Regions from separate parts of the Labrenzia sp. CP4 genome, predicted to be linked through region 2. Evidence: riboswitches for the same ligand, from Rfam matches in the RefSeq annotation. Region 2 holds a riboswitch; each other region holds the start of a gene.
The links. Region 2 has a riboswitch for cobalamin ahead of ACP90_RS10895 (energy-coupling factor ABC transporter permease). Riboswitches for the same ligand answer to the same signal wherever they lie in the genome.

Region 1: linked by a shared signal. The riboswitch ahead of ACP90_RS28230 (hypothetical protein) and the one ahead of ACP90_RS10895 (energy-coupling factor ABC transporter permease) in region 2 are both predicted to bind cobalamin.
Region 3: linked by a shared signal. The riboswitch ahead of cobU (bifunctional adenosylcobinamide kinase/adenosylcobinamide-phosphate guanylyltransferase) and the one ahead of ACP90_RS10895 (energy-coupling factor ABC transporter permease) in region 2 are both predicted to bind cobalamin.

The regions. Positions count from the first base shown of each region.
Region 1 covers NZ_CP011927.1:2,526,570-2,536,817, forward strand. The annotation lists gene ACP90_RS11720 (cytochrome c) at 1-364, shown strand, start outside; gene ACP90_RS11725 (GNAT family N-acetyltransferase) at 393-884, shown strand; gene ACP90_RS11730 (RidA family protein) at 1,080-1,454, opposite strand; gene ACP90_RS27965 (DUF2798 domain-containing protein) at 1,472-1,690, opposite strand; gene ACP90_RS11735 (putative quinol monooxygenase) at 1,697-2,005, opposite strand; gene ACP90_RS11740 (LysR family transcriptional regulator) at 2,105-3,031, shown strand; gene ACP90_RS11745 (hypothetical protein) at 3,036-3,434, opposite strand; gene ACP90_RS11750 (S9 family peptidase) at 3,639-5,723, opposite strand; cobalamin riboswitch at 5,867-6,080, shown strand; gene ACP90_RS28230 (hypothetical protein) at 6,187-6,465, shown strand; gene ACP90_RS11755 (DUF1636 family protein) at 6,455-6,859, shown strand; gene ACP90_RS11760 (ABC transporter ATP-binding protein) at 6,856-7,629, shown strand; gene ACP90_RS11765 (ABC transporter substrate-binding protein) at 7,647-8,582, shown strand; gene ACP90_RS11770 (iron ABC transporter permease) at 8,636-9,697, shown strand; gene ACP90_RS11775 (hypothetical protein) at 9,851-10,248, shown strand, end outside.
Region 2 covers NZ_CP011927.1:2,341,506-2,351,753, reverse strand. The annotation lists gene ACP90_RS10915 (HAD family hydrolase) at 1-706, shown strand, start outside; gene ACP90_RS10910 (AraC family transcriptional regulator) at 713-1,660, opposite strand; gene ACP90_RS10905 (hypothetical protein) at 1,844-2,215, shown strand; gene ACP90_RS10900 (YHS domain-containing (seleno)protein) at 2,398-2,883, shown strand; gene ACP90_RS10895 (energy-coupling factor ABC transporter permease) at 2,974-3,651, opposite strand; cobalamin riboswitch at 3,705-3,916, opposite strand; gene ACP90_RS10890 (hypothetical protein) at 4,241-4,474, shown strand; gene aroQ (gamma subclass chorismate mutase AroQ) at 4,525-5,049, shown strand; gene ACP90_RS10880 (EAL domain-containing protein) at 5,085-7,187, opposite strand; gene ACP90_RS28420 (hypothetical protein) at 7,679-7,834, shown strand; gene ACP90_RS10875 (class I SAM-dependent methyltransferase) at 7,929-8,729, shown strand; gene ACP90_RS10870 (MFS transporter) at 8,739-10,160, opposite strand.
Region 3 covers NZ_CP011927.1:3,311,301-3,321,548, reverse strand. The annotation lists gene ACP90_RS15390 (N-acetylmuramic acid 6-phosphate etherase) at 1-525, opposite strand, end outside; gene ACP90_RS15385 (GntR family transcriptional regulator) at 731-1,492, shown strand; gene ACP90_RS15380 (SIS domain-containing protein) at 1,498-2,538, shown strand; gene nagA (N-acetylglucosamine-6-phosphate deacetylase) at 2,535-3,689, shown strand; gene ACP90_RS15370 (cupin-like domain-containing protein) at 3,756-4,664, opposite strand; tRNA gene ACP90_RS15365 (tRNA-Asn) at 5,030-5,105, opposite strand; cobalamin riboswitch at 5,441-5,659, shown strand; gene cobU (bifunctional adenosylcobinamide kinase/adenosylcobinamide-phosphate guanylyltransferase) at 5,692-6,243, shown strand; gene cobW (cobalamin biosynthesis protein CobW) at 6,240-7,355, shown strand; gene cobN (cobaltochelatase subunit CobN) at 7,390-10,248, shown strand, end outside.

The DNA.
Region 1 (10,248 bases), 190 kb from region 2:
GGTCGACGCTGCCCTTTGGGACCGCGGGCGGTATCTGGTGGAAGGGCCCGGCCATTGCGGTGAATGCCACACGGCTCGAAATTTTGCAGGGGGACTGGATCTGGCGAAATGGCTCGGTGGCGCACCGGCTCCCACAGGTGAAGGCCGCATTCCGGACATTACGCCGGTAGACGGTGGTTTCGGCAGTTGGAGTGCAAGCGATATTGCCTATTATCTGGAAAGCGGCTTCACGCCTGAATATGATTCCGTCGGTGGTGAAATGGTGCATGTTCAGGAAAACATGGCCAAGCTTCCTGCCAGTGATCGTGAAGCGATCGCCGCCTACCTGAAAGCCATCCCGCCCGTTGCGCCGACAGCCAACTGACGACATCACGCGGACCTTTTGTCATTCCATGATTCAATTGCAGCAAATTTCGATCGTACCCGTTTCAACCGAAAACGACCTGGCCCCGATCCGGCACCTGTTTCGGGCCTATGTCGACTGGCTCGGCATCGACCTTTCCTACCAGGGCTTTGAAGAAGAGCTTGCAGGTCTGCCGGGGAAATACGCGCCGCCGTCCGGGGCGCTTTTCCTGGCGAAGGATGAGGAGGGCTCGGTTCTCGGTTGTGTTGGCCTGCGGGCGTTCGGAAAAGACGGTGCGTGTGAAATGAAGCGGCTTTACGTCCTGCCGGACGGACGCGGCAAGGGTGTTGGTGGTGCGCTGGTGGAGGCTGTAATCGCAGCGGCGGTTGCCGCCGGCTACCGGGAGATGCTGCTGGACACGCTGCCAAGCATGACGGGTGCCATCAAGCTCTATGAAGCCGCGGGGTTTGAGCAAGTTGGCGCCTATTACGATACGCCGATCCTGGAGACGGTTTTCTTCAGAAAGCAACTGAACGGGTAAACAACTGACGCTTTCAAACAAAACCACCTGCGAGCAGGTGGTCAAGTTTCGCTTTTTATTATTGGGTCGTTTTGCCCGTGCACAGTTATTCGAGAAATTGGAACGCGTATCTCCAGAAAGTTGTAGAGCCGGTCCATTGCTATTCAACTAAGGGATAATACGTATTTCTCAATCCGGTTGCAAGTCGTTCATCGATCAGGTTGCAATGATCGCTTCAACTTCGACCCTCAGCTGTGGGTGAAACAGTGCGGCAACACAGACCAGCGAGCTAGCAGGAACCTCATTTTCATAGAGTTCTGCAAGGGCTGACCGGATTTCCGGCAAGTCGGTCATGTTGGTGACGAACACGGTTACTTTCACCAGATCTTTCAGTGATCTTCCGTAGTAGGCGGCGATCGTGTTCAGCTGAGCGAACACCGCCCTGATTTGCGGGCCGGCCGAATCGGCCTGAGCAGGTGTGCCGAAAGCTGTGAAACCGGATGTATAGACCGTCTGTCCATGCCGAACGGCGTGGGTATAGGGGCCGGCCGGCAGGCCCAGTTCCTCGAAATTCTGTCGGGCAAGAGGCATTATTTTTCCTTTTCTGATTACGGCAGGCGGGCTGAAAGGAACAGCGTTGCCCTTTGCACGGGCGGGCCAAGAAAAAAGGCGATGACGGCAGCAGCGGGCCATGCCAGGCGAAAGGCGCTCATCCATTGCCAGAAGAACCTGTCGCTCCAGCCGAGGTTCAGGAATGTGACCCAGCACGACATCAAGAGCGACAGCCCCAGCGACATCAGCAACGTCGCGATCAATCGATTCTTCATGACTGACTAACTTTCGATCGCTTCGCTGGTGCCGATTTCGCCCAGTTCTTCAATGTAGCTGACCTGTGTCAGGTTCTGCGCGAGATAGGCCTTGGTGTGCGGCATTTCGAAATGGGCGGCCAGGGCGTCCTTGTCTGTCCAGCTCTCCCACAGGGTGAACTTGTCGGGATCCTGCAGGTTCTGCCGGATTTCAAAGAAATTGCAGCCGGGTTCGTGTTGGGTTTCAGCCACAAGTCGGCGCAGTTCCGTCTCTGCCCTGGTCCGCACCGCACCCTGTTGCAGTTCGATACCAGCGCTGATGAAGTAATTGCCCATGAGTGTCTCCGTTGCGTTTAAGGACGAAGACAGACTTATTGATTTCTCTAACCTCAATCTATATCGAATAATGAGAGTTTAAATTTTGAAAATGAAATCATGCTCGACGACATCGCCTTGTTTGTTCATATCGCGCGCAATCGAAGCCTGGCAAAGGCTGCTGCGCATCTCGGATTGCCTGCGGCAACGGTGACCCGGCGCCTGGCGAAGCTGGAGGAAACCATAGGCACGCAGCTGGTCTTCCGGTCCGCGCGGAAGTTCGATCTGACGGTGGCGGGTGAAGCGTATTTCGAGGCCTTTGCCGACCTGGTTCAAAACGCTGAGACGACATTGGACGGGTTAAGCACCGACCTGCACGGTCTTCGGGGAGCGTTGAAGGTGGCGGCGCCCACCAATATTTCCATCGGCATCCTGCAACCCATGTGGTCGGAATTTCTCAAGACCTTTCCGGAGATCCAGCTGACGCTGACGCTTAGCAACGAGAACAAGGATCTGCTGGAACACAGGGTCGATATTGCCCTCCGAGCCGGACCCCAGACCGATGAGCGGCTTTACCAGAAGCGTCTCGGGGTGGTGGCAACGGTTCTCGTTGCGGCGCCTGCTTATCTTGAACAGGCGGGTGCCCCGGAAAGTCCGGACCAGATCGGCCGGCACAAGGTGGTGCGGGTGTCCACGCTTCCGCAATGGCAACTGACAAATCGGGAAACGGGCTGCCGCGAAACCGTGCCTGTCGATGCACGTGTGGTTGTCGATGACATCAGCCTTGCCCGGCAGCTGGCCGGCGACGGTCACGGGCTCGCTCTGTTGCCTGCGAGCGAGATTTCCGATGACCTGATTTCAGGCCGCCTCACACCTGTGCTCGCAGACTGGCAAGGGCAGCAACGGGATATCTTTGCGGTATGGCCCACCGGGCGGCTGCTCAATGCCCGGGCGCGCTGCCTGCTTGATTACATGGAACCGTTCATGGCAGCGCTTCCCGTGTTTCAGGGGACTGTCGTCCAGCGTGATCCTGCAAGATCTGCTTGATGTCCTACGCAGTGTAGGGATTGCAGCGGATGTAGCGCGGCTGATCGATGTAGCTGGACATGACCGCAAGCCATGCGTTGCATTCGCCTTGAGTCTTGAAGCAACCGGCCTGGGAAATGATGTATTTCTGGCTGAAATTGAAGACCTTGCCACCGGCAATGCCTTTCCAGCCGCTGCCGGTAAAGGTGCGGCAGTCATAAGCTGTGTTGTATGTGCTGGGAATGTCCTGCCGGTTCTTGGTGAAGGTAGGGGAGAACAGCAGCGTTTCCACCACATTGCCGCCGGTCGTGTCGTAGGACTGGCATGCGGCAAGGCACAGCGTGGCGGCCATGACCGGAACCAGGCGCAACCCCTTTTTCAGCCCATCAGCAAGGCGGTGTGGAAGTGTGCGGTAGCAGGTCATCACGGGCTCCAGTGAACAGCATCGGTACGGTCCAGGACCGTTCAATTGATTGATTTGCAACAACTCTCACATGAGCCGAAGACTTGGTCAAAATCAAGTCACGTTCGCTCGGGCGGTACCCGCAAGGGCGTGTGAAAGGAATTTAGGGTTCCGGGCGTGCGAACTACTCCGCACGCCCGGAAAATCTTCGGGTCTGACGAGGTGTCAGGCCTTGTCGGTCACCAAAAGGGCAAAGGCCTGGGTTTCGGCGACTTCCTTCAGCCGGTCGAAACGGCCGGAAGCGCCGCCATGGCCGGCTTCCATGTTGGTTTTCAGCATCAGCAGCTTGTCACCTGTGCCGGTTGCCCGCAGCTTGGCAACCCATTTGGCCGGCTCCCAGTAGGTTACGCGCGGATCGGTCAATCCGCCTACCGCCAGGATGGCCGGATAGGCCATTGCCTCGACGTTGTCGTAGGGCGAGCAGGACGCGATGTAATCGTAGGCTGCCTTGTCCGTGATGGGGTTGCCCCATTCCGGCCATTCCGGCGGCGTGAGCGGCAGCGTGTCGTCCAGCATGGTCGACAGAACGTCGACAAACGGAACTTCGGCAATGATGCCTCCGAATTTTTCCGGTGCCAGATTGGCAATCGCCCCCATCAGCATGCCGCCGGCCGAGCCGCCCTGAGCGACGATACGGTCGTGCGAGGTGAAGTTTTCCGCAACAAGATGGTCTGCTGCGGCTATGAAGTCGGTGAAGGTATTCTTCTTGTTCTCGCGCCGCCCATCCTTGTACCAGTGGAAGCCCTTGTCCTTGCCGCCGCGAATATGGGCGATGGCGTAGACGAACCCCCGGTCGACCAGCGACAGGCAGTTGGTGTTGAAGCTCGCCGGAATGGTGATGCCGTAGGAACCATAGCCGTAAAGCAGCAGAGGTGCGGAACCGTCGAGCTTGGTGTCCTTGCGGTAGAGCACAGACACCGGCACGGTCTCGCCGTCGGCTGCGGGAGCCATCAACCGGCGGGTGACATAGTCGTCCGCATCATGGCCGGAAGGCACTTCCTGTTCCTTGCGCAGAACACGCTCGCGGGTCTCGACATTGTAGTCGAAGGTCTGCGATGGCGTTGTCATCGAGGAATAGGTAAAGCGGATCGTGCTCGTGTCGAACTCGTAGCCGCCGCCAAGGCCGAGCGAATAGGCTTCCTCGTCGAAGGCGATGGAGTGCTCGATGTTGTCTGCAAGCCGGCGGATCACGATGCGCGGCAAGCCGTCTTCGCGCTCCAGCCGCGTCATGAAGGACTTGTAGACGCAATGCGACAGGATCAGGCATCCTGCCTTGTGGGGCACAAGATCGGACCAGTTTTCGCGGCCGGGATTGCCTTTCGGCGCAGTGACGATCATGAAGTCCTCGGCGCCGCCTGCGTTGGTCAGGATGTAGAGTGTGTCGCCGTGATCGTCGATGGAATACTCGATACCGGTCTCGCGCTCTGCGACAAGCACCGGTTCGGCGGTCGGGTCGGTGGCCGGGATCATCCAGACTTCGGACGTCTCGTGATCGTGAATGTCGATGACGATGGTGTCGCCGGACTGGGTCTTGCCGACTCCCATGAAGAAGCCGGCATCCTTTTCCTCGTAGACGAGAACGTCGCTCGCAGGGTCGGAACCGACTTCGTGACGGAAGAGTTTCGAGGGCCGGTGGTTGGCGTCGAGGCGAACGTAGAAGACATAGCGGCTGTCTTCCGAGAAGACGCCGCCGCCGCCCGTGTCCTCGATGGCGTAGTCGAAATCCTTGGCAGACTGGGCGTCGCGCAGCTTCAGTGAATAATATTCCGAGCCCTTGTCGTCATAGGCCCAGGCGATGAGCTTGTGATCCGTCGACTGGCTGACGCCGCCGATCCGGAAATATGCCGTTCCTTCGGCTTCCTTGTCGCCATGGAGAAGAACCGTTTCCGCGCCACCGTCACGCGGGGTGCGAAAGAAAACCGGTTGCTGGCCGCCGGTTTCATACTTGAGGCCGTAAGCGAAGGGCCCGTCGGGCGCAGGAACCGAGCTGTCGTCTTCCTTGATGCGGCCGCGCATCTCCGCAAAAAGCTTCTCCTGCAGAGCCTTCGTCGGTGCCATCTGCGCTTCGTGATAGGCATTTTCCGCTTCCAGATAGCTGCGGATGTCGGCATCCAGCACGGACGGGTCCTTCATGACCTCCTGCCAGTTGTCCGCCCTCAGCCAGGCGAAGTCGTCCTGGCGGGTAATGCCGTGGGTCTCAAGGGTGAGGGGGCGCGCTGCGGCGCGCGGGGGAAGGGCATCCTGTTTCATGGATCGGAGGTAAGATTTTTGAGCCTTGAAGGCAAGGGTCAATCCTGCCGAGGCGGCTGGGCGTTTCCGCTTGCAGGCAATCCTGTCGTGCTTTCAGACAAGAGCGGCGACCCGCAAAAGTCTTTGACATTTTTCAGGCGTTCGCGCACTTAGGAAGAGATGGTTCCCGACTCCGAACTCCGGACCGGGATTAAAAGGGAACACGGTGCGACGAGCCCGAAAGGCTGCAAATCCGTGACTGCCCCCGCAACTGTGAGCGGTGAGCAAACCTGAAAGCGCCACTGGGGAGACCCCGGGAAGGATCAGGCAAGCAATGACCCGCAAGTCAGGAGACCTGCCATTTCACCTTAAACCTTAACCCGGGCGGGGTGCCCCGGAGGAGTGAGTGACATGGCCAATCGGCACCTGCCGGCAAAGTTGCACATTCGGTTCCTGACTGCCCCGCGAAATCGCGGAGGGCGATATGAACCGGAAATTTTCTGCTGAATTCTCAAGACTTGCCAACCTCCTGACCGAGGCTGATCCGCTGGCGACGCGCGCAGCACGCGCGATGGTTCCGGATGGGCTGCAAAAATCTGTTGTCAGCAAGAACATAGGTAATGTAATAACATTACATGATGATTGTGCCAAACGTACCCGATCCGGCCGTGCCCAGTGCAACGAGGAAAGCAATGCCTTTGCTTTTCCGCAGCCTCCTGTCGGTTCACTGGCAGAAGCCGTGGAGGCGCGTCATGGGCAATGATCCGCACAAGATATTTGTTTGCACGACCTGTCGTCACAATGGGCAGACTTGCCATCCCGGATATGGGCTGATCTGCAAGCTGAAGAGTGCAATGGCACAGGCAGTGCCTGTTGTTGGAGACGAATTCGAAATCAGTGGAACAGCCGACATGGAGAGCTGTTCGAGACCTTGCACGCTGGCATTCAAGGCCACCGACAAGGCGATCTACCTCTTTGGGGACATTGAGGACGATACGGACATCGATGACCTTGTCGACTACGCCAATCGGTATCGCCAGATTGAAAATGGATGCGAGGTGACCGAGGAAAGCCACGGCAAGCGCTGGAGCGCATCGCAAGGCCGGCTTCCGGCAGCGATGATCGTTTCGGAAGCAGACGCGACGGCGTTCTCATGACGGGGGTCGATCTGTTTGTCCGGGAGGTCAGCTGGAAGACGGGGCAGGGCAAAACCATTCTGCATCCGCTCAGCTTCGATCTGCCTGCCGGTGAGGTTCTTGGAATTGCCGGCGCCAATGGTGCCGGCAAATCCACCCTGTTGCGGCTGCTCTATCGCTTCCTGAAACCGAAAACGGGCGAAATCCTTCTGGATGGCACGGACCTCTGGCACATCAGTGCCAGGGAGGCTGCCAAAACGATCGCCGCCGTGCTTCAGGAGCAGCCGACCGACTTTGCCTTGTCCGTGCGCGAGATCGTCACACTCGGTCGGCGTCCCCATGCAACCGGTATTGCCGGCGCAGGCAAGCGGGACGCCGAGATCGTCGATGACTGTCTCGGGAAAATGGATCTGCTGTCCTATGCAAAAAGAGCCTTCGGCACATTGTCAGGGGGGGAAAGGCAACGGGTGATGGTGGCCCGGGCGCTGGCGCAAGAACCAAGGCTTCTGGTGCTGGATGAGCCGACGAACCATCTGGACATCCGTCATCAGCTCGAGATCGTCGAGCTGATTGCCGATCTGGACATTACCATTGTCACCAGCCTGCACGACCTCAACCTGGCAAGCCGTGTCTGCGACAAGGTCTTGCTGTTGCATGAGGGCCGACTGGTTGCCCAGGGAATGCCGGAGACGGTGCTGACCCCCGGCAACATTGAGCAAGCCTATTCGGTACAGGTCCGTCTGGAGCAACTGTCTGCCAGCCGCGAGCGCTACCTGACCTTCCATCTTTGAATTTCTGGAGACTTAAAATGAAAAAGATTGCCCTGAGCCTCGTGCTCGCCTTTCTGTCTGTACCGGCAATTGCGCAAACGACCGTGGAAAGCTGCAACCGCACAGTGACCTTCGACACGCCGCCCAAAGCAGCCGTTTCGAATGACGTCAACCTGACCGAGATGATGCTGGTACTGGGCCTGCGCGACCGCATGGTTGGATATACCGGCATTTCAGGCTGGAAGACGCTGGACGCGGAAATGCGTGAGGGCGTTGCCGAACTTCCGGAACTCGCGTCGAAATATCCGAGCAAGGAAGTGCTGATCGGGGCCGACGCCGATTTCTTCTTCGCCGGCTGGAATTACGGCATGAAGGTGGGCGGTGAAGTGACGCCTGAAACGCTGGAGCCGTTCGGCATCAAGGTCTACGAGCTGACCGAATCCTGCATTCATATCGGCGACAAGCCGAAGGCGTCCCTGCAGGATCTCTATAACGACCTCCTCAACCTCGGAAAGATCTTCGGTGTCGAAGACACAGCCCACGATCTTGTTGCGGCCTACAAGCTGGAGCTGGACCGGATCGCGGCAACGGTGCCTGCTGGTGAAGAGCCGCTGCGGGTCTTTGTCTACGACAGCGGCGAGGACAAGCCGTTCACCGCCGGACGATATGCCATGCCGACAGCGCTTATCGAGGCAGCCGGCGGCGTCAACGTGATGGACGATTTTGAAAAGAGCTGGGCAACCGTCGACTGGGAAACCGTGGTGGAAAAAGACCCGGACATGGTCGTGATCGTCAACTACGGCGAAGTGACGGCTGACCAGAAACGCGACTTCATGAAACACAATCCCGCTCTGGCTAATATTGCAGCCGTCAAGAACGACCGTTTTGTCGTGCTGGACTATGTCGAGGCAACCCCGGGGCCGCGGAACCTCAAGGCCATCGGAAAGCTCACCGAAGCGTTCTGGGGAGAGTGAGCCTTGCAGAAGATGCTTCGAACTGCCGTTGCAGGCAGAAACGATAGACCGGCATGAGCCTGCTCACGGCCAAAAGCGCTGGCCTGCGCCGGTTGCGGGGGAATGGCGTATTGCTTCTGGCCGGCGTGCTGGTGCTGGCTATTTCCATTGTAGCCGCCATCGGTGCAGGTGCGGTGCCGATCCCGGGTAGCACTGTTTTCAAGGTCCTCGTCAACGGCGTGGTGCCCGGCTATTTCGACGTGGACTGGTCCAAGGGCCGGGAGGCTATCGTCTGGGAGATCCGGTTTCCGCGGGCGCTTCTGGCCGGGTTTGTCGGCGCAGGTCTGGCCGTTGTCGGCGCCGCCCTGCAATCCGTCACGCGCAATCCCCTGGCCGATCCGCATCTGCTTGGCATTTCGTCCGGAGCAGCGGCTGGCGCCATTCTTGCGCTGTTGCATACTGGTCTTTTCCTGGGGCTGATGACCGTTCCGCTGATGGCATTCGCCGGTGCGTTGGCGGCAACTTTTCTGGTGCTCGGGGTGACGCGGTTTGCATCTGCAACCAGTGCCGACCGGCTGGTGCTGGCCGGTGTGGCCGTGTCCTTCATCATCATGGCGATCGCCAATATCCTGATTTTCCTGGGCGATCCGAGGGCAACGCATACGGTTGTCTTCTGGATGCTGGGCGGTCTCGGCCTTGCCCAATGGGCTCAACTGCCGTTTCCGCTTGGCATTCTGCTGCTGGTGGCGCCGTATTTTCTGCTGCGGTCTGCCGATCTCAATGCGATGACCATCGGCGATGAAACAGCGTCGACGCTCGGCATTCCGGTTGCCCGGTTCCGTCTCACGGTGTTTGTGCTGGGAGCTCTGATCACCGGTGTGATGGTAGCCTTTTCAGGCATCATCGGCTTTGTCGGGCTGATGGTGCCGCATATTGCCCGCTTCCTGGTAGGGGGCAATTATAGCCGGGTTCTGCCGGCATCAATGATGCTTGGCGCAATCTTTCTGATCTGGGCGGACATCATCGCACGAACGCTCCTGTCCCCCGAGGATATGCCTATCGGCATTGTCACCGGGCTGATTGGCGGCATTTTCTTCGTGCTCCTCCTGCGCTCCCGCACGGGTCAGGCACACTAGAACCTCGCATGGTCCGCGTCCGACCGTTCAACCGGGCCAGGTTGAACGGTCGCTGGTCAGAGCGCGGCTCAAGGTTCGTTGTGGCAGATCTCGACGGTTTCCATCAGGCAGCATTTGTATAGTGTTGCTCTATCGAGACCAAAACGGACCCACATGGACAAACTTCCTACCAATCTTGCGGAATTCACACACATCCGGATCATCATCGGCATGGTGATCGGGCTGGGTGTTGCGCGGCTTCTCAATGGCCTCGCGCGGTATGTTCAGCATCCCCAACGCGAAGAGATCTACAGCGTGCACCTTGGGTGGTCGTTGTTCATGCTTTTGTCCGTCGTTCACTTCTGGTGGTTCGAATTCGCACTTGGCCGCATTCAGGTCTGGACGTTCGAAAGCTATCTGTTCGTCATCGCCTTTGCCGCACTCTACTTTTTTATTACCGCCGTGCTTTATCCGGACAAGATGGGCGAATACGCCAGCTACAAGGACTATTTTCACGCCAGGCAGACCTGGATCTACGGCTTGCTTGCCCTGATGTTCGTGCTCGACATCGT
Region 2 (10,248 bases):
CACAGGCAACATCACCGCCATCCTGTTTGACAAGGACGGCACCCTGCTGGATTTCGACGCGACATGGGCACCGGCCTATCGCGAAACCTCGCTCCATGCAGCCAGAGGCGACCGCGCCCTGGCCGACAGGCTCCTGGAACAGACCGGCATGGATCTGGTGACCGGAAAGTCCGCGGCCGGGTCTCTGCTTGCAGCCGGCAACTCTGCGGAAATCGCGGCTGCCTGGATTGCCTGCGGTGCTGATTTTCAGGAAGGCCCGCTGACCGCAGACCTCGACCGGGTGTTCATCGGCTGCATGCATGATGCTGCGCCCCTTACTGGCATTCCGGAAGCTGTCGAGACCTTGAGCGGAGCCGGGTTCACTTTGGGTGTTGCCAGCAGCGACAGCGAAGCGGCCATAAGGGCCTTTCTCGCCGGCACCGGGCTTGCGCCCCGTTTTGCCTTCGTCACGGGTTACGACACGGGTTTTGGCCCGAAGCCGGAACCGGGCATGGTTCGCGGCTTTGCCGAGGCAACAGGTCTTGCGGTGGACCGGATCGCCGTTGTCGGTGACAACACGCATGATCTGGAAATGGCCCGTTCGGCGGGCGCCGGACTTTGTATCGGTGTCCTGACGGGCACAAGCGCGCGCCACGACCTGGAAACCCTGGCGGATGCCGTTCTGGAGAGCGTTGCCGATCTGCCGGCCTATCTGGCCGCCAACTGATTCACATCAGGCCAGCACCGCCGCGCCTTGCCGTCGCACCTGTCCGGGCGTCTGGTTGAATTGACGCTTGAAGGCCCGGTTGAAGGCGGCTTCCGAGCTGTAGCCGATATTTTCGGCAATATCGATCAGGGGCAGATCCGTCTCCCGAATGTCGCGCCGTGCCCGTTCCATGCGCCAGTGGGTGACATAGGCCAGCGGCGTCATGCCGACGAGGTTCGTAAACCTGTCTGCAAAAACCGTCCGGGACATGCCGGCTTCCCGGGCAAGGCTCTCCACCGTCCAGGGCTTTTCCGGCGCCAGATGGATCTTGGACATGCTGCGCCCAAGCTTCGGGTTGAGCACCGCCGCCAGGCATCCGGCCCTGTCCCCCTCCCTGTCGACGAACGTTCGCACCACCTGGATGAAGATGATCTCCGTCAACCGGTGGATGATCGCCTCGGACCCCGGCTGCCCGGCGCGCACCTCGCTGGCAACAAAACGCATCACTGCTTCCAGCCAGAAGGCGTTCATCGTCTGTGTGTTGGGCAGATGAATGACCGATGGCAAGGCATCGAGCAGCGGATGGACCGAGCCTTCCTCGAATTCGAAATGGCCACAGAACAGTTTGCAGGCCAGTTCCTCGTCCGGACCGCCGTAATAGAGCGCACCTTCCCCCGTATAACCGGATTGCCGCACGACCTCGTCCACTTCGGCGGCGGGACGGCCCGGTTCATCGCTCAGGATATGAGCGGCCCCGTGCGGAATGACGGCCAGGTCACCGGTCGCAAGGCGGATCGGCTTGTCAACACCGTCCACCGCGAGCCAGCAGCCACCACGCATTGCCATGTGAAACCGCGCGACATTGCCGAAAGCCGGCACCCGCACGGCCCAGGGCGGCGAAAAACAGGTATGGAAATAGACGGATCCCCGTAGCTTCAAGGCATCCAGGATCTGGGTCAGGGCGTCATGTTTCATGAAAGGCCGGTTCCGGTTGAAGTCTCATTCCCGCATTTTTGCCTCAACACCGCAAAGCGCAAGGCTCCCGGACGATCGGTCAATTTTCAGGGACTTTCGTGCATGGATAGAACCGAAGTCGACCAACATCTTTGGGCTCGTGGGCAATCCGCCCGCAGGAAACCAACCTGGAGCACCTGAAAGATGTCTGTTCGCTTCGTCACCAAGACCATGCACGCCTATCTCGATTATCCCGTCGCGATCGGCCTTATTGCCCTGCCCGTCTTCCTTGATCTCGGCCAATCCAACCCGATCGCCTTCTGGCTATCCTTCCTGACAGGCTTTGCGGCCCTGGCCCTGACGATCCTGACGGATCACCAGACCGGCATCATCCGCATTCTGCCCTATTCGGTTCATTTGGCGGTCGATTTTGCCGTCGGCATCGTGTTCCTGGCAGCTCCCTTCGCACTCGGCTTCACCGGCCTCGACTTCGCCTATTACCTGATCAACGCCATTGCCGTTCTGACAGTGGTCAGCCTTGCCAAACCGCAGGAAACGGTTGCTCAGGCCGCTTGACAGCCCCCGTCAACGCACAATGACACCGGCCCTCACGCCGGTGTCTTTTTTTGAGCTGCAATCCGGACGATCTGCAAATCCTCGGGAACTTGCGAACATGGAGACGCCTGAGCTTCGGACGCAAGGTAGAGACACCGGAGCAAATCCGGTCTTCAACCTTCAAACCCTTTCAGGAGTAGAACATGTCCTTGATGAAATCCGCCATTGCCGCCACGCTGCTGTCTCTTGCCGCTCTCTCTGCCCCGGCAATGGCCGCGGACGAATACAACACCTCCAGTGGCCTGACGGCCGCCGGCAGCCCGCTCGGTCTTCATGGTGTCGATCCCGTGGCCTTTGTCAGCCTGGGCAACCGGATTGACGGAACCGCGCAATATACGGCCGTCCACGACGGTGTTGCCTATTACTTCGCATCCCAGGAAGCCATGGATGCCTTCACCGCGCATCCGGATCAGTACCTGCCGCAAAACGGCGGCTTCTGCACCTTCGGTGTTTCAGTCGGCAAGAAGTTCGACGGCGATCCGCAGTTCGCGGCTGTTGTAGACGGCAAGCTTTATCTGTTCCTGAACGAGGCCATCTTCCGCGAGTTCCAGAAAGACCAGTCCGGCACGATCGCCAAGGCGGAAGCCAACTGGAAGAAGATCCGCTCCACCGAGGCAACGAAGCTCTGATTGTTCGTTGTCAAGGCGTCGGAACGACAAACAATAAGGGCGGCCCCAGGGCCGCCCTTCGTGACTTGATTTCGGCAAAAGCCCGAAGACTTAAGCCGCGTTGTGCAGCCGATTTTCGAAAGCAAGGTTCCGGGTCAGCGGTGCCAGTGTCTTGGCAGCGGCCAGAACAGCCAGATCAGCCAGCGGCTCGCCCAGGATCACCAGCATGTAGGCAAAGCCGAAGGAACCGACGGAAGCCATGTTCTCGGCACCGAAGCCCTGGCCGTAGAATGCCCAGAAAGCAACCCAGCCAACGATACCGGCCTGGAACGTGGTGGAAAGAGCCAGTGCCTGAACGTAGGAAACGTCAACATAGGCGGTCTTTTCCGGAATGATGCGGTTTGCCAGCATGCTGACAGCCCACAGCGGCACGAGCAGCGTGGTGACGTTGATGCCGTACTGCGGCAGGTCGAAAGGAGCAACCAGCGTCCCCTGGAGCAGAAGGCCTGCAGCAAGGCCGATTGCTGCCGGACCAGCGCCGAACATCAGGAACAGGGTGGAGCCCAGGATAAAGTGCACTTCGGAAACACCGACCGGGTAATGCGGCAGGATTTCGAAGAAGCAGAATACGGCAACCGTTGTGATGACGGAGCGGACGGCAAGGCTGAGAACGCCGCTTTTGCGGATCGTGTCGAGAGCCATTTTGCCCAGAAGGCCGAAGGAAGCAGCCGCGGTACCGTAGCTGAGTACGATTTTGGCACCGTCGACGATGCCCGGTTCGATATGCATGTCATTTCTCCTTTGCGCACCCTCCGTGCGCGAGCAGATGGTGTGAACCGGCCCCGATGGGACCGCTGGATGGCAGGTTTCCTGGCTCGCGAGTCTCTGCGCTGCCCGCCTTCCCGGATCGCTCCAGTGGCTTGAAGGGCTTTGCTCGTCGCATACAGTTGCGGGGGCAGCCACGGTATTGGTCCCTGTTGGGTACGCCTCACCGTGTTCCCATTTCATCCGCCCTTACGCTTGTTCGGGCGAAACCATCGCATCGTCTAGATTTGCAAGGATTGGCGATATTCTGCAAGCGAATTTTCGCCATATTCGGTCTGAATACGACATTGCACCGAAATTTTGCCGCCTGAAGATCCCCTTCCAAATCAACCGGATCAGCATCACCTACAAGCTTCAGATCTCAAAAAACTTCTTCAGGAAATTGCGTCAGCCACCTGAAAAATCTGACCTTTGAAGCATCCAATCAAAGATGAAAATCAAAACCTTTGTTTATTAAACTTTTCTGTATTTAGGGTAATTGTGATTTTTACTTGCAGAAACCCTAACGAAAGATAACTTCACTCGCATACAAAGCACATCATGAGAGTTTGCAATGCCCTTTACCAAATTGGGAACGCTTATCGCTGGTGTCGTCTTTTTCCTTGGCTGCATTCAGCTGGCACTTCTTGCCGGCGTAACTCTTGGTGCAGTCACTGAACCAAGACCGGGTTTTTTCCTTGGCAATTTGACACGCGAACAGGCGCTGGACAGCGGACTATTGAAGATCATGGCCGCCGTGGCATTCGGCGTGATCACCGAGATCAGCCGCTCGGTTGAAAAGAAGTAGACCACAACCAAAGACTTGCCGCAGGCGGTGACCTGTGAAAGTCTTCGGCCATGTTGAAATCGATTCCCCTGACCGCTCTCGCGGTATCTCTCCTTGCTGCCACCGTCACTCCTGGCTGGGCGGCACCTGACAAGCTGTTCGGCGCCATCAACGAACGTCTGTCGTTCATGCAGTCGGTTGCAGCCTGGAAAGCGGATAACGACAAACCTGTCGAGGATCTGCCGAGGGAAAAGGTGGTGCTGGATGCTGCCCGCGAAAAGGCAGTCGAAAACGGCCTGTCGGCTGACAATGTCACCTTGTTTTTCCAGGCGCAGATAGATGCGGCCAAGGACATTCAAACCTGCTGGATCGAACGCTGGGAGAGCGGCGAAGCTCGTCCGCAGAACGTACCCGACCTGATCAAGGATGTCCGTCCGGAGCTGTTGCGCCTCGGCAACGAGATCCTGACGCTACTCGCAGAAAGCCCCGTCGAGGCCTCTGACCAGCAGGCCTTCACGGAGGCGCTGACCGTGGAATGCCTGTCCGACGGATCAAAGAGCGCTCTGTTTGAAGGTCTGGTCGACGTACACGACTAGACACATACGGCCATCAGGACATCCCTCATCGGAGTTCAGGAGGCTGCCTGCCTCCAGGGCTCGGCCACAGTCGCCACTTCTTCTCGCTTCATGACCATTCGCGAGAACTCGCTAAACGGCACCGCCGGGCTCCACAAGTAGCCCTGGCCGAGCGTCCCGCCCCACAGATTGATGTAATCCATCTGCAACTGGGTCTCGACCCCTTCGGAAACTGTGTTGAGATTGAGCTGCCTCGCCAGCATCAGGATCAGCTCGACGATGGTCCGTCGATCCTCACAATTGGCAATGTCCATGATGAAGGACCGGTCGATCTTCAGCGTGTCGAACGGCATGCTCGCGAGACTGTGCAGCGAGGAATAGCCTGTGCCGAAGTCGTCGATTGCAAATTTGACCCCTTCTTTCTTGATCGGAAGGATCTGATCGAGAAGGTTCTGCGAATAGTCGACAAGGCTCGATTCCGTCACTTCCAGTTCCAACTTCTCCGTCGAGAACCCGCTCTCGCCAATGATCCCGAGCATTCTGCCGGTAAATCCCTTCGCCTGCAGCTGCGCCGGCGCAACGTTCACGGCGACAGATACATCGACGTTCTGCCGGTGCAGGGATTTCATGTCGGAGAGCGCGGATGCCAGCACGAATTCTCCGATCGGAACGATCAGACCGCATTCTTCTGCCACGGGAATGAACTTGTAGGGCGGTACGGACCCGAGTTCGGCATCGTTCCAGCGCAGCAGCGCTTCCGACCCGACAATCTTGCCGGACGAAATGTCGACCTTCGGCTGGTAGTGAACGGATAGCGTGCGGTCTCTCAGCGCGCTTTGCAGCCTGTGCCGGATCTGTTCGCGCTCGGTCATCCGTTCGCGAATGATATCGTTGTAGGCGATCGACTGACCCCTGCCGGCACCCTTTGCTTCATACATGGCCATGTTGGCGTTTCGTAGAACTTCCTCGGCCGTTGTACCGTGCTCCGGGTATCTCGCGATCCCCGCGCTGACGGTCAGCGAAAGGGAAAGCCGGCCAATTCTGTAGGCCCCGCCCAGCCGCTCGACCATCGTTCTGGACAACTTGGCAAGCGTCTGCAGATCATCGACGCCGGGTAACAGTACGACGAATTCGTCACCGGAAAACCGGGCAACGCAGGGGGGTTTTGACGTCAGTGGCTTGGCCAGCTCGTCGACCAGGACGGCCAACCGGTTGCCGACCAGCCGCAACAGCTTGTCGCCTACGGCATGTCCGTGCATGTCGTTGATCAGTTTGAAGCGGTCCAGTCCGATGTAAAGAACACTGCCAGTTTCCTTGGGGCGCAGATCGATCAGCGTCATGGCGACATTGTCCAGCTTGGCCCTGTTGGGCAAACCGGTAATGCGATCGGTGTAGGCGAGTTCCTCGATCCGCAGAATATTCTCGCGCAGCTTGACCATCATTCCGCGGAACGCGGTTTGCAGGTCACCCACCTCGCCTGGTGCATCAGTTTCCAGATTGCAGTCGAGGTAACCGGCTGCAGCCTCATTGGCTGCCTGCGTCACGCGGCTGACACCTGCCGTTGCCCGGTACATCAGGGCAGCAATCACCGGAACGAAGGCAAGTAGAAGAACCGCCAGGATCAACACCACCTGAACAATCTTTTCCCTCAGAACGCCCGCAAGCTCGTGCTTCGAAATGCGCACCAGCACGGACCCTACCACTTCCCCGCTGCGGGAAACCGGCAGGATGTATTCGATCATATCGGCGGTTTCCGAATACTGAGCCTTGCCCGACTGCGCGACATTCAGGGCGCCTTCGTTGAACTGCACGGCACTCGAGGGTTCTGCGGAGGTAAAATCGCTGGCGAACTCCTGACCGAAGCGGCTATAGGCCTTGGCTGCGATAATGTATTTGTCACCCGCAATCGCATTCAACAGCCGCTCGACTTCACCATAGTTCTTGTTGGCGATTTCGCGCGCCGCGATATTGGTGACAAACAGCGCCTTGTCGTGAGCAGTCCGAGCAAGGCGTTCCTCGATCTTGTCCGTCTGGGTCAGATAATCGATGCCGATCAGAACCAGCGAAAAAGCCAGCAATCCGAACACGCCATAAAGCGTTGCCCGCACAAAGACGCGCTTGAACAGCGCGTTTCCTCTTGATCGAACGGTTTCGAGCACGAAACAAGCCCTTTCGGTCCATTGCGTTGCCCGGGTCGAAGTGCGACCCGATACCAGCAGTGTTTCGGCACCGGCCTCAACAAATTCTGAACCTGAAAGAGGAAACACGGCCCTATTCTGGAACTATTGAACCTACGAGCATCTATTTCTTTCACACCGGCCAAATTGCTCGTCAAATTTTCCTAGGCACTACTGAATTCACGAGAAACCTTGTGCGCGTAGAATTACCAAGCCGGACCGGCATCTACGGAAGATTTGAATCGATCACACTCTCAACTTGGCCCGATTTCTGTACCGAAAGGTGCGATTTTCAACCAACACCCCAAATCGACGCGCGTCTGAGTAGCTTCCGAACATACTGTTCTCGGCGTTGTTGGTTCGTGGGCAATTTTCGTGGTTTGTTGTCGAGGAAGGGCAACTATAAATAGTTTTCACTTTACCGGGACCGGATTCGGCATATTGGCACGGGCGCAGTGCAGGCGCGGCCCTACGTGGACACCTGGATTGCAGAAGCCCAGTTGCCGCGCGGTGAACCTGGTGCGGCCTTCAATCGCCAGATCGAAGTGCGCCGGTTCGCCCGCCGGTTAGGATCTGACCTGCAGCTCTCGAATGTCCTGCCCCATCTCAGCAGTTTTCTCGCGATTTAGGTCCGGCGCTAGATAGATTGCCGTTGTCCAATTCCACTTTCAAAGGCACTATTTTCGTATCTGGAATATCAATCCTGGGCGGGAGGCCAAGGACATGTCCGGCAATGGGAAACACGATTCCTGGAGTGCAGGTCGCAGTTACGATCACTACATGGGCAGATGGAGCCGATTGATCGCAAGAGAGTTCGTGTCCTGGCTCAACGCGCCTCTTGATGCAGACTGGGCGGACATAGGGTGCGGCACCGGAGCCTTGACCGAAACCATACTCGATATGGCCAAGCCAAAATCGGTTGTCGGTTTCGATCTTTCGGAAGGCTTCGTGATGCATGCGCGGGAAGCGATCACCGACGCGAGAGCCCGCTTTGAAGTCGGGTCTGCACAGGACCTGCCGCTTCCCGACAACTCCGTTGACGTATCAACGTCCGCGCTCGCGCTCAACTTCGTTCCGGACAAGCTGCAGGCGCTGGCCGAGTTGCGTCGCATTACCCGCCCTGGCGGAACAATATCCTTCTATGTCTGGGACTACCCGGGAGGCGGCATGGGCTTCATTGACGCCTTCTGGAAAGCAGCCGCTTCAATCGACCCCGCAGCCGAAGAACTTGATGAGGCGCTTCGGTTTCCCTTTTGCACTCCGGACGGGCTCCGCCAACTTTGCACTGAAGCCCGGTTGCCGGGGGCCAGTGTTCACACCCTTGAAGTCGACACCGTGTTTCCGGGGTTTGAGGAATTCTGGCATCCGTTCACGCTCGGGGCCGGGCCTGCGCCCGGCTATTGCATGAACCTGTCACGGGAAAAACGTGATGAGCTGAAAGCAAAGCTCCAGGGTCAACTCGATACCGGCGGAGAAATCCGCTTGCCCGCACGCGCCTTTGCCGTCCGCTACCAGCAGCCGTGAACACGCAGTTCATCCAGAGCGGAATTTACACGCAAGACCAACGGCAAGCACAGCAAGCGCGAAACACGAACTCGCAGGATAGAGCAACGCTGCAGCCGCAGCATCCCGGTACAGAGCCTCACTACGACCAGCCGCCAGAACCTGGAAGAAGATCTGGCCCTGCACCGCGATACCAAGCGCCATGCCGATCTGCTGAAAGGCCTGGAGAACTCCGGACCCCGCTCCGGCATCCGGTCCGGAAACCCGCGACAACACGAGCTGGAACAATGCTGGAATCATCGTTCCGGTACCAAGTCCGACAATCAGGAATGGCAGCGCCAGCAGGCTTGCCGATAGTCCATCGGAAACAAGCAGGCGCACCGCCACCAGACCGCAGAAGACCGCCAGCATGGCAAGGCTGATCCTTGCCGCCTGATAGCGGGCTCCGAGGCGGCCTGTCATCGCGGATGCAAGGATGACACCAACCGGATGTGGCGCCAGGATGAGCCCGGCTGTCATGGGCGATAGTCCAAGGCCTGCCTGCAGGAAGAGCGCCATCATGAAGAACATGCCTGCAAGACCGGAAAAGAACAGCGCGACAAACGCGACACCCGCAACAAACACGCGGTCCCCTGTCAGAAGCACCGGCAGAAGCTGCGCCTGGCCGAGGCGAGCCTTCTGAACCTGCAACCGGTAGAACAGGACAGCCAGAACTGCGCTTAGCCCCATCAAGGCAAAACACCAGAACGGCCAGCCGAATTGCCTGCCTTCCACAAGCGGAAACACCAGCGCCAGCACTGCGAGGGCAAAAAGAAACGTTCCGGACCAGTCCGGCGTCACCCGGCTTTCGGTTTCAAGGTGCGGCAGAAAGCGAAGAGCGCCGGCCAGCGAGATCAGCCCGACAGGCAGATTGATCAGAAAGATCGGCCGCCAGCCCAACCCGAAGATATCGGCCGCCACAATTGCCCCGCCCACCAGCGGCCCCGCCACGGCCCCAAGTGCGCTGACGGAGCCGAACAGGCCGATGGCCTTGCCTTTTTCCTCTGCCGGAAAGATCACGTGAACAATGGCGAGTACCTGCGGCACCATCATCGCCGCGCAAAGCCCCTGCAGGCCGCGGGCGGTAATCAGGGTGCCTATATCGGGCGCCAGGCCGCATGCCAGGGAACTGGCGGTAAACCCGGCGACACCCCAGCGGAAGACCCGACCCCTGCCGACCACGTCTCCAAATCGGCCGAAAGGCAGCAAACCGGCGGCAAAGGCCAGCACATAGACAACCAGCACCCATTCCAACTGGGTGTCCGTGGCGCCAAGTCCTTGGCGGATGGACGGCAGCGCCAGATTGACCACCGACACATCGAGAATATTCATGAACATGGCAAGGTAGAGCGCCGCGAGCGCCGCCCAGCGATTGCGCCTCTCCCTGGTCGCACCGTCAAACAAAAGAGACATTCAGAACTCCTGGCAAGGCGTGAACTCGATTTTGTTACTTATAAAGTTACATATTCACACACGTCAATCTCATGTGTCTTGAATTGTC
Region 3 (10,248 bases), 970 kb from region 2:
ATCCGCCTGACGGAGGAGGGGAGTGTCAGGATTGTTTGCCAATGCAACGGTTTTTGTGCCTGCCGACTGTGCACCTCTGAACGTGCCAAGAGTATAAGGAGTTGATCCACTTGCAGAAACTGCAATGAGGATATCTCCTTCTCCAAGGCCTGATTTTTGAAAGTCAGCGAAGCCGGCTTCATCGTCGTCCTCATATGTGCCGGCAAGGTGAAGCAGGTTTGCAGCCCCCCCGGCATAGAGCATGCGCATGCGCTCAACGGGAAAGCCGAACGTTCCCGGCAATTCTAGGCAATCCGCCAGGGCTGTCAGTCCGGCACTGCCGGCACCGGCATAACCGATTTTTCCACCTGAAACAGTGACTTTCTGAAGTGCTTCGGCGGCTTTTGCGATCTCCGGAATGGCCGTTTCGGTGGCATTCAGCGCATCTTTCTGCCGTTGCAGCAGCAGCGACAGGACGTCTTCATCAGACTTTTTGGACAGGCCAATGGAAATCGGATCGCGGTCTTCGGTCGTCGGCAAATTCATGGTTCAGGAACTCGGAGGCACACCAAGTTTCGTATCGCGGAATTAAGTCTCTCAAGGCAATCACGCTCCGGGAACGTTTCCGTTGGGTGCTCCATCGGTGGTGATGCAGGTTCGGAAATTGTTTTAACACTTGATTTTCGGTTTCGATAGAGTTTAAATTGGTATCTGAAAGGTATTATTTTCATCTCCTAAGGCGCCCCTTTTCATGACAGACTTCATTTCCTTGCTGGAAAATGGTGACTGGTTGGCGAATTCCAGCGGTCCCCGATACCTGCAGCTGCGGCGGCGCATTCAGCAGGCTATTGACGACGGCGTGCTGAAGGAGAATGAGCCGCTTCCGTCTGAACGCGAGATTGCCTCCATTACGGATCTGTCCCGTGTGACGGTGCGCAAGGCGGTTGCCGGACTTGTTGAGGATCAGGTCGTTGTCCAGAAGCGCGGCAGCGGATCCTTCGTTGCGCCTAAGGTGCACAAGGTTGAGCAGCGCCTTTCCAGCCTGACGTCTTTTTCCGAGGATATGGCACGCCGTGGTCTTTCCGCCAGCAGCGAGTGGCTGCGCCGCGGACTGTTTCCAGCTTCGCCCGAAGAAATGTTCACGCTTGGTCTCACGTCCGGTCAGCGCGTTGCCCGCGTCGACAGGATTCGCAAGGCTGACGGCACGCCGATGGCAATCGAGCGTGCCTCCCTTTCCGAGAGCGTCCTGCCTCATCCGGAGCGGGTCACCACGTCTCTTTATGCCATCCTGCGCACGGCCGGCTTGCAGCCTGTCCGCGCTATCCAGCGCATTTCAGCCCGCAATCTTGAGCCAATCGATGCCGACATTCTGGGTGTGCCAGCCGGATCTGCCGGGCTGAAAATAGAACGTGTGTCCTATCTCGCGTCCGGAAATGTCGTCGAATTCACCCGTTCCGTTTACCGCGGCGATGCATATGACTTCATCGCCGAACTTCAGATTTCGGAAGACTAATCCTGATGATTGAAGCAAGTACCATGGCCACGCCGACGCACATGCGCCGGGAAATCGAAGAAATCCCGGACGCTGCGCGCCGTCTGTTGGCCGATGGACACCCGTTGATCCGCGACATTGCAAAGAAGGCAGGCGCGCCGGTGTTCCTGGCAAGCGTCGCTCGGGGTTCTTCTGACCACGCTGCGACGTTTCTCAAGTATGCCTCGGAGATCTACCTTGGTCTTGCCATGGCCTCTCTCGGACCATCCGTTTCCTCGGTTTATGGCGGCAAGGTCAAGCTGGGCCAGGCTCTTGTGATTGCAATTTCCCAATCCGGCGCCAGCCCGGACAGTCTCTCGGTTGTGGAAAGTGCAACCGAGCAGGGGGCTTTCACTGTAGGGTTTACCAACACGTCGGGAAGTGAGCTGGCAAAGCTTTCCAGCGCCGCGATCGATATCTGCGCAGGTCCTGAGCGTAGCGTCGCGGCGACCAAGACCTTCGTCAATTCCGTCTTGGCGGGCCTGCTGCTTTTGGCGGAAATCGGAGCTGACAAGGAATTGCTCGACGCGTTGGCTGCCTTGCCGGAGCATTTTGAAAAAGCAATCGACAAGGACTGGCGCGCGCTTGCCAAGCCGATCGAGCAGCGGGGTTCGCTTTATGTCATTGGACGCGGACCTGGTCTGGCAATCGCAAATGAAGCTGCGCTGAAATTCAAGGAAACCTGCCAGATCCATGCGGAGGCTTATTCCTCCGCCGAGGTAATGCACGGTCCTGTCTCGATCGTCGAAAACGGTTACCCGATCCTGGCACTTGGTGTGCGCGATGCAGCCGAAGAGGGGCTAGCCCAGGCTGCGGATCGCATGGTGGACCAGGGCGGAAGTGTTTTTGCAACGACCGACAAGGTGGAACGGGCGGAAAAGCTGGCGTTCCAGGCAACCGGGCATCCCTTGACAGACGCCTTGGTGCAGATTGTTTCTTTCTACGCCTTCATCGAATGGTTTGCGCGGCAGCGCGGGTTCAATCCGGACGTTCCCAAGCACCTGAAGAAAGTCACCCAGACCGTATGACCTCCACAACCGCCTACCTCTGCAGCCGGGTTTTCGATGGTGAGAAAATCCATGCGAATGCTGCCCTGCTTGTCGAAGATGGCAAGGTGGCTGGCCTTCTTTCGGCCGATAAGGTGCCCGTTGGCGTAGAGACTGTCGATCTTGGTGACGGCATTCTCGCACCGGGATTGATCGATCTGCAGGTCAATGGCGGCGGTGGCTTGATGCTGGGGGATGCGGAAACAGTCGACGATATCGAACGTATTTGCGCCGCCCATGTAAGCCTCGGGACAACAGCCCTGACACCGACTTTGATTACGGACACGCCCGACGTGACGCGCAAAGTCGTTGATCTGGCAATTGCCGCATGGTCGCGGGGCGTGAAGGGGTTTCATGGTCTGCATCTCGAAGGGCCGCATCTGTTTGCGGGGCGCAAGGGGGCCCATGACCCGAATCTGATCCGGCCTCTGAACCGCGAAGATATGGCGCTTTACCTGCGCGCGGCGCGGGAATTGCCAAGCCTTATCATGACTGTGGCACCGGAAACGGTGCCGCCAGAACAGATGCGGGAATTGGCTGACGCGGGAATTCACGTCAGTCTTGGCCACAGCGGAGCAACATACCGGCAGTGCAAGACAGCGGCTGAAGCGGGTGCTTCGATGGTCACCCATCTTTTTAACGCCATGAGCCCGTTGCAACACCGCGAACCCGGCCTTGTGGGCGCCGCGCTCGATCTGGGCGCGCTCAACGTGGGCATCATTGCTGATGGTGTCCATGTCGACCCGGTCGCGATGCGGGTTGCGCTCAAATCAAAGACTGGCCCGGGTAGGATCTTTATCGTTACCGATGCCATGTCCCAGACCGGCACCGATGTGACATCCTTCTTTCTCGGAGGTCGGGAAATCTTTCGCCGCGATGGCACATTGACCCTCGAAGACGGCACGCTTGCCGGCGCCGATATAGATTTGCCGGCGTCCTTGAGGTTTCTCACCGGTACACTCGAGCTTCCGGTTGAAGCTGCTCTTGCAATGGCGACCAGTGATCCTGCGGACGTTCTCGGGCGCCCGCTCGGTCGTTTCGAAGAAGGCTATCCAGCTGACTTCGTACAGCTTGGCAATGCCTATGAGGTCGAGGGCGTATGGATTGCGGGAGAGCAATTCTCGAATACGTAGCCCGGCATATATGCTGGTGGTCTACATACCGCGCCGAACTTGTGGGATTGGCAGCGCGTTCGCCGGTTAGGTCTTGTCGACCTTTTTCAGCGTTGAGCGAACGTTTGGAAGTGTCAGCAGCGTATTCGGTATTTGCAGCAATTCCTTGAAGAAGCGGCTGACCAATGCTCCGCGGCTTGGCGTATAGGGCGATGAAATGAACGATTTCAGACCCCAGCCAATACCGCCGACATTTGGAAGGGCGCGGATAGCGGTTTCGTAACAGCGCCGAACCAGCGCGGAATCACTGTTCTTGAATGAATGCAGCAGGCCGCACCGCTCCATGTCACGCTTGAATTCCTTCGAGATGACCGAAGTTTCGCGTTTCGTGAAAGTCCAATTGATGTTGATGTTCTCGTCTTCCTTGGCAACCACCCGGTGGTACCAATGTGGAGGCAGATAGAGAAGATCACCTTCCTCCAGATCGAATTTGTAGAATCGCTTGTTCCGCAGCAATCGCTCTTCGTCTTTCAGTAGAGAGAAGTTGGTGAACGGGTAGCACGGTAACGGTGTTTCGGGCGAAACCAGTACCCATTCCTTACGGCCCTTCACCTGAACTGTAATGACATTCTCGGCGTTGGTATCGTAGTGGAACTCTGTCCGGTTGTTCCTGCTGTTGATCCAGAATCTCCAGGCAACGGAGTCTTGCATTATCCGATCGGACGCGAGGATCTCCTTCAGGAAATCCGGCATCTCGATATCTTGTTCGAGTACGGGGGAGCGGCTGACGAAAAAGACACCTCTGTCGCGGACCTTTGGCAGTGTATGGAGTACTGCTCGTAATCGGCCGGATTGCCACCTTTCCCGCGCGGGCCAGTTTTTCGCTAGTCCCTTTATCAGCAGGGGCTGTTCCTTGTCGCAGTAGGCTTCAAGAAATTCGGCATAACCTGGTGCTGCGGTTACGGTGGCAATGGTGTGTGTGTTGTCGCCGCTCATAAAAGGTACCACGCATTTGAAGATTTGCGGGTTCGGGGGCGCTGGATTTAGCTGCGATTTTCCATGATGCTCCCTTTGGAAAAATCACGATAGGAGCAACCTGGAGCTTTATCAAGAAGCGCTATTCAACAACGCAGAGCCACTGGAGGCGCGATCTTCGTTATAAACGTAGCCAGGAAATGTTGTTTAGGAAGATGGTGCGGAACGTTACTGCTGCGAAAGACGCGCTCGCATCAAATGGCTGTCTATTTTTGAGGCGGTGCAGATTGCTGCAAGATCGCATGTGAATAAGATCAATCCGGACACTGAACAGTGTTCCAGTCTTCAGAAATGCAGCATTCGGGAGGATTAAGAAGAGGTGGTGATGGCTCCCCAGGCCGGACTCGAACCAGCGACCCAGCGATTAACAGTCGCTTGCTCTACCAACTGAGCTACTGGGGATCACCACGCTCGGGGCCAGCGCGTTGCCGCCCCGTCGATGGAGATGCGTATATCAAAGGCTTGATCCGTTTGCCAAGCCCCCGAGGGCGTTTTTTTCATCAAGCCGTCATTTTTTTTGATCTCAGTGTGGAAAACTCGATATATTTCAGATGGCTAGGCGTTCTGTCGAGCTTGGAAAACCCTACGTTTCGCGACGATTGGAACACCCCGGGCAGGCTAAATCGGCTGTGCCTTTTTCTGACTTTGTCGCAATAAGGCGTCCGTGTTGACTGCCTGGCCGATTTTCAAGGTTAGTCGTCAGCGACTTTCTGCTGCTTGTGTCGGCCTCAAGATACGTTTAGGAAGAAACCGACGGTTCCGGAAAAGGCCTTGCCTGATCCGGATGAAACGGGAATCCGGTGCGGTCTTTTTCAAGTCCAGATCCGGAGCTGCCCCCGCAACTGTGAGCGGTGAGTGGCTGTACGAAAACCACTGGCGTCCTGATGGGGCCGGGAAGGGGTACAGACCGCGCTGAGCCGCAAGCCAGGAGACCGGCCGTCACATTGTCAACCCTATGGCGCTGTCGGGCGGACGGCTGGGAGAAGGAATGACGCATTCAAACGGCGAGAGGACGACGCTGGTCCTCGGCGGTGCCCGCTCCGGAAAAAGCCGGTTCGCGGAAAAGCTTGTCCATGAAACCGGTCTGCAAAAAATCTATGTCGCGACTGGTGCTGCCCACGACGATGAAATGGCCAGCCGGATCGCCGCTCATAAAGATCAACGTGGCCCGTCCTGGCTCACCGTGGAAGAACAGCTCGAACTTGCGGCCGTGCTTGAAAACGAATGCAGGCAAGACCGGGTGGTTCTTGTTGACTGCCTGACCCTGTGGCTGTCGAACCTGCTGTTTGCAGACAAGGACATCCCCGCCGAAACGGCGCGGCTTTGCGCGGTTCTGAAGGATCTTCAGGGGCCGTGCGTTTTCGTTTCCAACGAAGTTGGTATGGGGATCGTGCCGGAGAACCGTCTGTCGAGGTCGTTCCGCGATGTGCAGGGACGACTGAACCAGGATATGGCGCATAGGTGCCAACAGGTCGTCTTCGTTGCTGCGGGCCTGCCGATACTTTTGAAACCCACATCACAACCGGATATCAAATTATGACCACTTCATCCCTGCAGCCGGGCGCAAAAATTCCGGCAACGATCGTCACTGGGTTTCTCGGAGCAGGCAAGACCACGCTGATCCGCAATTTGCTTACCAATGCCAATGGCAAACGCATTGCCCTTATCGTCAACGAGTTTGGGGACATGGGCTTCGACGGATCCCTGGTGAATGGATGCGCTGATCCCGATTGCGCCGCGGAAGAGGTGGTTGAGCTTACCAATGGCTGCATATGTTGCACCGTTGCCGACGATTTCCTGCCGACCATGGAAATGCTGCTCGCGCGGGACAATCCGCCGGAGCATATCGTTATCGAAACCTCCGGCCTGGCTCTGCCGCAGCCGCTCGTTCGGGCCTTCTCCTGGCCGAGCGTCAAGCCGAAGGTAACGGTAGATGGTGTTGTCACGGTGCTGGATGCTGCTGCACTCGCCGAAGGCCGGATCGCACTTGATGAAGATGCACTTGCCGCGCAGCGTGCCGCCGACGAAGCTCTTGATCATGACAGTCCGGTTGAAGAACTCTTCCACGACCAATTGCGTTGCGCAGACCTCGTCGTTCTGAACAAGGCTGATCTCGTCTCTGAAGACGCCTTGAAGCAGGTGCATGAGAAAATCGCCGCCGATGTTCGTCCGGCGGTTCATGTGGTGACATCCGAAAAAGGCACGCTTCCGATTGAAGTTCTGCTCGGCAGGGGCTCTGCTGCCGAAGACGACATGGCTGATCGGCACGAGCATCACCACCATCATGATGACCACGACCACGATCACGATGATGATGATCATGATCATCACCATGACGACCATCATCACGATCATCACCATCACGACGATTTTGAAAGTCACGTGCTGGCAGTCTCGTCTTTCGCCAGCCTGAAAGATGCAGAGGCAAAGGTTCTGGAAGCCATGGCGCAAAAAGGCGTCCTGCGTATCAAGGGGGCTGTAAAAATCGAGGGCAAGGCAGCGCCTGCAATGGTTCAAGCTGTCGGACCGCGTGTCGAAACCTGGTTCGCCGCCGGCGCCGAGAGCAGCGGCAGACTGGTCGTGATCGGTTTGAAAGGCCTCGACCTGACTGCGGTTCGTGGCCTGCTGGGTGAATTGACGGCTGCTGCCTGACACGCTGGATAGAAGCTGGAAATAAAGACCAAGCATGCACATTCTCGCCAGCCAGACGCGCCGGATCGATGACGGTGGGGACGCGGTCGACCTCGGCCAGTCCCCTGCCGACATTCTGTTCCTGTCAGCTGCAGACACCGAACTGGGAAGCTTTGCCGCTGCGCAATCACGGCTTGGAACAGCCCGTGCAGACCTGCGGCTCGCCAATCTCATGGCCCTGTCGCATCCCTATTCGGTCGACCTTTATGCCGAACAGACCGTCCGTGGCTCTCGGCTGATCGTTCTGCGAATTCTGGGTGGAGTGGAGTACTGGCGCTACGGCCTGGAAAGGTTTGAAGAAGAAGTCCGCGCGAATGGCATCGATCTGATCGTCATTCCGGGCGACGACAAGTGGGACGAAGAACTGACGTCTCGTTCCACCCGATCATCAGCGGAAGTGCATCGCTTCTGGCGATACTGTGTGGAAGGCGGCGCGGAGAATTACGCCAATGCCTTGAGATATGCAGCGCACCTGATCGGAAAGGGCGAGGAGCCCGCACATCCGGTGCCCCTTCCTCGCGCGGGTATCTATCTTGCTGGCAAGGCCGCCCCCGATATAGCGCAACTGAAGGCCTCCTGGCGGGATCCTGAAAGACCTGTTGCAGCGATCACGTTCTACCGCGCTCTGGTGCAAGGTGCCCAAACCGCACCACTGGATGCGTTGATCGCTGCTCTCGACAAAGCCGGCGTAAATGCACTGCCGATCTATGTGTCCAGCCTGAAGGAAGCGGAATCCGTCGCCGTTCTGGAAAGCCTGTTCGATGGGGCTCCGCCTGATGTCGTTTTGAACGGTACTGCCTTCGCCGTCTCGAAGGCCGGAGCAGCCCATCAGCCGACACCGCTCGATCGTCCCGGCAAACCTGTGCTGCAGGTCGTCTTTTCGTCTTCCTCCAAAGAGGGCTGGGAAGACAGCGATCAAGGCTTGTCGATACGTGACCTCGCCATGCATGTCGTCTTGCCGGAGATTGACGGCCGGATCTTGACCCGTGCTGTCTCCTTCAAGGAAGAAGGGATCTTCGATGAGGCCACCCAGTCGACGCCGGTTGCCTTTACGCCTGTTCCGGATCGGATCATGTTTACCGCGGCGCTTGCGGCTGCCTGGGGGAAACTCGGCCGGAAACCGGCTGCAGCCAAAAAGTCGGCCCTTGTCCTGGCAAACTATCCGAACCGGGACGGGCGTCTTGCCAACGGCGTAGGGCTCGACACGCCTGCGTCATGCGTTCATTTGCTCAAGGCCATGGCCGCCGCGGGTTATGACGTCGGCAAGGTTCCAGCAAGCTCCGCCGATCTGATGGAAATCCTGACTTCGGGCGTAACCAATGCCCTGGAAGGCCGATCAGGCAAGGACGAATATCAAGCCTTGTCGCTTCAGGACTACGAGCGCTCCTTCGACAGGTTGCCCGACGTTGTTCGGTCAGCAGTTGTTGATCGTTGGGGAGCACCGTCGAACGATCCACATGTAACGGATGGCCATTTCCGCCTGGCCCTGCACCGGTTCGGCAATCAGGTGGTCGGTATTCAGCCGGCGCGTGGCTACAACATCGATCCGAAGGAAACCTACCACGATCCGGCATTGGTGCCGCCGCACCACTATTTTGCCTTCTACATCTGGCTGCGGGAACAATTCGCGGTCGATGCCGTCATTCACCTCGGCAAACACGGCAATCTGGAATGGCTGCCCGGCAAGGCACTGGCCCTGGCAGAAAGCTGTTTCCCGGAAGCCGTTCTGGGGCCAATTCCGAACATCTACCCGTTCATCGTCAATGATCCAGGCGAAGGGGCGCAGGCCAAGCGACGAACCTCGGCCGTCATCGTCGATCACCTGACACCGCCTTTGGCCCGGGCGGAGAGCCATGGCGTCGCCGAAGAGCTGGAGACGCTGCTTGATGAGTATTATCTGGCGAGCGGCGTTGACCCGCGCCGCCTGAAGGCATTGACGCGGGACATCCTGGACACCGCTGCGCGGCATGGTCTGGACAAGGATATCGGTATAACCGAGACCATGGACGAGGAAACTCGCCTTGCGCGCCTCGACGCTCACTTGTGCGACCTGAAGGAACTGCAGATCAGGGACGGGTTGCATATTCTTGGCGAAAGTCCCGAAGGCGATCTTCTGATGGATCTGCTGGTTGCGTTGGCAAGGGTGCCGCGAGGCAACAGGTCGGAACAGCAGAGCCTGCAAAGGGCTATCGCTTCGGACCTCGGTTTTGATGGATTTGATCCACTGGATTGCGATTTCGCTGCCCCCTGGCAGCAGGGTCGACCGGAGCTCCTTACAAATGTTCTGGAGGCTCCCTGGAGATCGCAAGGCGATACGGTTGAACGTATCGAGCTTCTTGCCCGCGAAATCGTTGCGGGTAATCGCGGAGTGCCTGAGGCGTGGCAATCGACCCTTGCTGTTCTGGATGATCTAAACCAGGTTCTGCGACCGGCCGTAACCGGCTCCGGACACGCTGAAACAAGCGCAGTGCTGACGGCATTGGAAGGTGGGTTCGTTGCCCCCGGGCCGTCCGGCGCGCCTTCGCGTGGGCGTCCGGATGTGCTGCCCACCGGCCGGAACTTCTACTCCGTCGATGTACGTGCGGTGCCGACCGAAACCGCATGGCGGCTCGGCTGGCAATCTGCATCTCTCGTTGCAGAACGGTACTTCCAGGAAGAAGGCGAATGGCCGAAATCGCTGGTCCTGACATGTTGGGGCACTGCCAACATGCGAACCGGAGGTGACGACATTGCCCAGGCGCTGGCGCTTATAGGGGCGCGTCCAGTGTGGGAGCAGGGTTCGGGCCGTGTCACCGGGTTCGAAATTCTGAAGCTTTCAGAGCTTGGGCGACCGCGTGTCGACGTTACCTTGCGG